One region of the Salmonella sp. FC25216 genome, then DNA from elsewhere that is predicted to be linked to it. Evidence: predicted binding sites of a transcription regulator. Region 1 holds the regulator's gene; the other holds the start of a gene.

Region 1 (3,190 bases):
CGCGACAGCATGGGACAGGCGCTGTCCGGTGGTGAACGCCGTCGTGTAGAAATTGCCCGCGCGTTGGCCGCTAATCCCAAATTTATCCTGCTGGATGAACCCTTTGCCGGCGTTGACCCGATTTCCGTTATCGACATCAAACGCATTATCGAACATCTGCGCGATAGCGGGCTCGGGGTGCTGATCACCGACCATAATGTCCGTGAGACGCTGGCAGTCTGTGAACGCGCCTATATCGTAAGCCAGGGCCACCTTATCGCCCACGGTACGCCGACAGAAATCCTGCAAGACGAACACGTTAAGCGTGTATATCTTGGGGAAGACTTCAGACTCTGATAGGGTAGAGGGCTATGCTGCTCTAGCGGGAGAAAACGACTCTGAATATGAAGCAAGGTTTGCAACTCAGGCTTAGCCAACAACTGGCGATGACGCCTCAGCTACAACAGGCCATCCGTCTGTTGCAGTTGTCTACGCTGGAACTTCAGCAGGAACTCCAGCAAGCGCTGGAAAATAACCCGCTGCTTGAGCAAACCGATCTTCATGACGAAATCGACACTCAGCAACCTCAGGATGACGATCCTCTCGATACCGCAGATGCGCTCGAACAGAAAGAGATGCCGGAAGAGCTGCCGCTTGACGCCAGTTGGGATGAAATTTACACCGCCGGGACGCCATCCGGCCCCAGCGGCGATTATATCGATGATGAACTGCCCGTCTATCAGGGCGAAACGACGCAGTCGTTGCAGGATTATCTGATGTGGCAGGTTGAGCTAACGCCCTTCTCGGACACCGATCGCGCCATTGCGACATCCATTGTCGATGCGGTAGATGATACCGGTTATCTCACCGTATCCCTGGATGAAATTCGCGAAAGCATGGGCGATGAAGAGGTAGATCTTGATGAAGTCGAAGCCGTCCTGAAGCGTATTCAGCGTTTTGATCCGGTGGGCGTTGCGGCGAAAGATCTTCGCGACTGTCTGCTGATCCAGCTTTCACAATTCGACAAATCCACGCCGTGGCTGGAAGAGGCGCGGCTCATTATCTGCGATCACCTTGATCTGCTGGCCAACCACGATTTCCGCACGTTGATGCGCGTTACCCGACTGAAAGAAGAGGTACTGAAAGAGGCGGTAAACCTGATTCAGTCGCTCGATCCCAGACCCGGTCAGTCGATCCAGACCGGCGAGCCGGAGTACGTTATCCCGGATGTGCTGGTACGCAAGCATAACGGCCGCTGGACGGTGGAGCTTAATAGCGACAGTATTCCCCGTTTACAGATTAACCAGCACTATGCCGCCATGTGCAACAGCGCGCGCAACGATACCGACAGCCAGTTCATCCGCAGTAATTTACAGGATGCGAAGTGGCTGATAAAAAGCCTTGAAAGCCGCAACGACACGCTGCTGCGTGTCAGTCGCTGCATCGTCGAGCAACAGCAAGCCTTTTTTGAACAGGGCGAAGAATATATGAAACCGATGGTACTGGCGGATATCGCCCAGGCCGTCGAGATGCACGAATCCACCATATCCCGCGTGACCACGCAGAAGTATCTGCACAGCCCGCGCGGTATTTTTGAACTCAAATATTTCTTTTCCAGCCACGTCAATACCGAAGGCGGAGGCGAAGCCTCTTCCACCGCGATTCGCGCGCTGGTGAAGAAGTTAATTGCGGCGGAAAACCCCGCGAAACCGCTGAGCGACAGCAAGTTAACCTCTCTGCTGTCAGAACAGGGTATCATGGTGGCGCGCCGCACTGTTGCGAAGTACCGAGAGTCTTTATCCATTCCGCCGTCAAACCAACGCAAACAGCTGGTTTGACCCAACCGATAAGGAAGACACTATGCAGCTCAATATCACCGGACATAACGTCGAAATTACTGAAGCCCTGCGTGAATTTGTGACGACGAAATTCGCCAAACTTGAACAGTATTTTGAGCGGATTAATCAGGTATACGTGGTGTTGAAAGTGGAGAAGGTCACGCACATCTCGGATGCGACGCTACACGTTAACGGCGGCGAAATTCACGCCAGCGCGGAAGGCCAGGATATGTATGCCGCCATTGACGGCTTGATTGATAAACTGGCAAGGCAGTTAACCAGGCATAAAGATAAACTGAAACAACACTAATTGTCCGGGCAGTTAGCCAGTGCAGGACGGCCTGTTGTGTGACACAACGGGCCATTTGTACAGTTAGCGCTCCGAACCTGGCCATCAACCTGACAGGACAGGTTCTTAGGTGAAATTATGATAAATAACGATACGACTCTACAACTGAGCAGTGTACTTAACCAGGAGTGTACGCGTAGCGGCGTTCATTGTCAGAGTAAGAAACGCGCGCTGGAAATCATCAGCGAACTGGCGGCAAAACAGCTCAGTTTACCTCCTCAGGTCGTGTTTGAAGCCATTCTGACACGCGAAAAAATGGGCAGTACCGGTATTGGTAATGGTATCGCCATCCCGCACGGGAAACTGGAAGAAGATACCTTACGCGCCGTCGGCGTGTTCGTTCAGCTCGAAACGCCTATCGCGTTCGATGCCATCGATAACCAGCCGGTCGATCTCCTCTTCGCCCTGCTGGTGCCCGCCGATCAGACTAAAACGCATCTGCATACGCTGTCGCTGGTCGCGAAACGTCTGGCGGATAAAACGATCTGCCGCCGCCTGCGCGCGGCGCTGAATGATGAAGAGCTGTATCAAATCATTACTGACACCGAAGGTGAGCAGAATGAGGCATAACAACTCAATGGCATTTCTTTCTGTCGTTGTGAGGAGAAACGGTACATGGTACTGATGATCGTCAGCGGGCGTTCCGGATCAGGTAAATCTGTCGCTCTACGCGCGCTGGAAGATATGGGTTTTTACTGCGTGGATAACCTTCCCGTCGTGCTGTTGCCCGATCTGGCGCGAACACTGGCCGATCGCCAGATTTCCGCCGCCGTCAGCATTGATGTGCGCAATATGCCTGAATCACCTGAGATTTTTGAACAGGCGATGAATAATCTGCCTGACGCTTTCTCGCCGCAATTGCTGTTTCTTGACGCCGACCGCAATACCTTGATTCGCCGCTACAGCGACACGCGACGTCTGCATCCGCTTTCCAGCAAAAACCTTTCTTTAGAGAGTGCGATCGATAAAGAGAGCGACCTGCTGGAGCCATTACGTTCTCGTGCGGATCTAATCGTCGACACTT
Region 2 (3,190 bases), on a different contig from region 1:
GGGATCACGTAGTCAAGACGTACGCGACCTTTACCGTCTGGATTCATGTTTTTCAGGTCGCCTTTACGCTCGCCCAGCGCCTGCATGACAGAACCCTGATGCTGCTCTTCGACGTCCAGCGTCACGTTTTCGTAAGGCTCTTGTTTACGACCGTCGATTTCACGGAAGATAACTTTCGGACGGGAAACCGCCAGTTCGAAACCTTCACGACGCATATTTTCAATCAGCACGGACAGGTGCAGTTCGCCACGACCGGATACACGGAACGCATCCGCATCTTCGGTTTCTTCAACGCGCAGCGCCACGTTATGCACCAGCTCTTTGTTCAGACGGTCAAGAATCTGACGAGAAGTCACAAACTTACCTTCTTTACCGCAGAACGGCGAGGTGTTAACGCAGAAGAACATAGACACGGTCGGCTCATCAACGGACAGCGCCGGCAGCGCTTCAACGTTCTGCGGGTCACAGATGGTGTCGGAAATGTTCAGCTCGCCCAGACCGGTGATCGCAATGATATCGCCCGCTTCGGCGATATCACTGTCGATACGCTCCAGACCCAGATGCGTCAATACCTTACCCACTTTCGCGTTACGGGTTTTCCCTTCACTATCGATGATAGTGACCTGCTGGTTCGGCTTCACTTTGCCGCGTTTGATGCGGCCAATGCCGATAACGCCAACGTAGTTGTTGTAGTCAAGCTGGGAGATCTGCATCTGCAACGGACCATCGAGGTCAACGTCCGGTGCCGGAACATGATCAACGATCGCCTGATACAGCGGGGTCATGTCTTCCGCCATATCTTCGTGGTCCAGACCCGCGATACCATTCAACGCTGACGCGTAGATGATCGGGAAGTCCAGTTGCTCGTCGGTCGCATCAAGGTTAACAAACAGGTCGAATACCTGGTCGACAACCCAGTCAGGACGCGCGCCAGGGCGGTCAACTTTGTTGATAACCACAATCGGTTTCAGGCCATGAGCAAAGGCTTTTTTGGTCACGAAGCGCGTTTGCGGCATCGGGCCGTCAAATGCGTCAACCACCAGCAGCACAGAGTCAACCATGGACATGACGCGCTCTACTTCACCACCGAAGTCAGCGTGCCCGGGAGTATCAACGATGTTGATACGGTAATCATTCCATTTAATAGCGGTGTTTTTAGCGAGGATAGTAATACCACGCTCTTTCTCCAAATCGTTGGAGTCCATCACTCGCTCTTGAGTTTCGGCACGCGCGTCGAACGTACCGGATTGCTGGAGCAGCTTATCAACCAGGGTAGTTTTACCATGGTCAACGTGCGCGATGATGGCGATGTTACGCAAATTTTCGATCACAACTTTGCCTCAGGCATTAGAAATAGCGCGTTATTGTACACGGATTAATCGCACTACAAAACAGGATCACAAACATCCTCCGCAAACAAGTATTGCAGAGTCTCTTTGTGATCGCTTTCACGGAGCGTTAAAAGGGTGGCTTGCGTTCTATTGCACCAATGTGGTGCTTAATGTTCACATCAAAGCACTATTTTGGTGCAACATAGTCACCGTGGTGCAGCCCTTTTGCACGATGGTGCGCATGATAACGCCTTTTGGGGGCAATGTGAAAGTTGGCACAGATTTCGCTTTATATTTTTACGGCGACACGGCCAGCAGAATTGAAGATCTCGTTACCACGACGACCGACCATGACCAATCCGGGAGAGTACAAGTATGTCCGCTGAACACGTTTTGACGATGCTGAACGAACACGAAGTGAAGTTTGTCGATCTGCGCTTCACCGATACCAAAGGCAAAGAACAGCACGTCACGATTCCTGCTCATCAGGTAAATGCCGAATTCTTTGAAGAAGGCAAAATGTTTGACGGCTCCTCTATCGGCGGCTGGAAAGGCATTAACGAATCCGATATGGTGCTAATGCCGGATGCGTCCACTGCGGTTATCGACCCGTTCTTCGCCGACTCCACCCTGATTATCCGTTGCGATATCCTGGAACCTGGCACTCTACAAGGTTATGACCGTGACCCGCGTTCCATCGCGAAACGCGCGGAAGACTACCTGCGCGCGACCGGTATCGCCGATACCGTTCTGTTTGGGCCGGAACCTGAATTTTTCCTGTTTGACGATATCCGCTTCGGTACGTCCATTTCCGGTTCTCACGTAGCCATCGACGACATCGAAGGTGCCTGGAACTCCTCCACCCAATACGAAGGTGGCAACAAAGGCCACCGTCCGGCAGTCAAGGGGGGTTACTTCCCGGTACCGCCAGTCGACTCCGCACAGGATATCCGATCTGAAATGTGTCTGGTCATGGAGCAAATGGGCCTGGTCGTCGAAGCGCACCACCACGAAGTAGCGACCGCGGGCCAGAACGAAGTGGCAACCCGCTTTAATACCATGACCAAAAAAGCCGACGAAATTCAGATTTACAAATATGTCGTGCATAACGTGGCTCACCGCTTCGGTAAGACAGCAACCTTTATGCCAAAACCAATGTTCGGCGATAACGGTTCCGGTATGCACTGCCACATGTCGCTGGCGAAGAACGGCACCAACCTGTTCTCTGGCGACAAATATGCCGGCCTGTCTGAACAAGCGCTGTACTACATCGGCGGCGTCATCAAACACGCCAAAGCCATCAACGCCCTGGCGAACCCAACCACCAACTCCTATAAGCGTCTGGTCCCGGGTTATGAAGCGCCAGTGATGCTGGCCTACTCCGCCCGTAACCGTTCCGCCTCCATCCGTATTCCGGTGGTGGCATCTCCGAAAGCGCGCCGTATCGAAGTTCGCTTCCCGGACCCGGCGGCTAACCCGTATCTGTGCTTTGCCGCCCTGCTGATGGCCGGTCTGGACGGGATTAAGAATAAGATTCATCCGGGCGAAGCCATGGACAAAAACCTGTATGACCTGCCGCCGGAAGAAGCGAAAGAGATCCCACAGGTGGCGGGTTCTCTGGAAGAAGCGCTGAACGCGCTGGATCTGGACCGCGAGTTCCTGAAAGCAGGCGGCGTGTTCACTGATGAAGCGATCGATGCGTATATTGCGCTGCGTCGCGAAGAAGATGACCGCGTGCGTATGACCCCGCACCCGGTAGAGTTTGAGCTGTACTACAGCGTTTAAGTTGCCGTGGAAACGTTTAGCCTGTTTCTGACAGGTTTGAGGTTGATGGCAAACATTGAGATGTCCGATGGTGC

The links. The regulator sigma-54, encoded in region 1, starts transcription at its own class of promoters, with help from an activator protein. The targets are predictions, from matches to a motif close to GTTGGCACANNTTTCGCTNT.
Region 2: glnA (glutamate--ammonia ligase) is a predicted target of sigma-54. The motif match lies at 1,603-1,622, and genes of this name have one in related genera.

The regions. Positions count from the first base shown of each region.
Region 1 covers NZ_JBDGON010000003.1:525,354-528,543, forward strand. The annotation lists gene lptB (LPS export ABC transporter ATP-binding protein) at 1-336, shown strand, start outside; gene rpoN (RNA polymerase factor sigma-54) at 384-1,817, shown strand; gene hpf (ribosome hibernation promoting factor) at 1,840-2,127, shown strand; gene ptsN (PTS IIA-like nitrogen regulatory protein PtsN) at 2,245-2,736, shown strand; gene rapZ (RNase adapter RapZ) at 2,782-3,190, shown strand, end outside.
Region 2 covers NZ_JBDGON010000013.1:14,045-17,234, reverse strand. The annotation lists gene typA (ribosome-dependent GTPase TypA) at 1-1,331, opposite strand, end outside; gene glnA (glutamate--ammonia ligase) at 1,707-3,116, shown strand.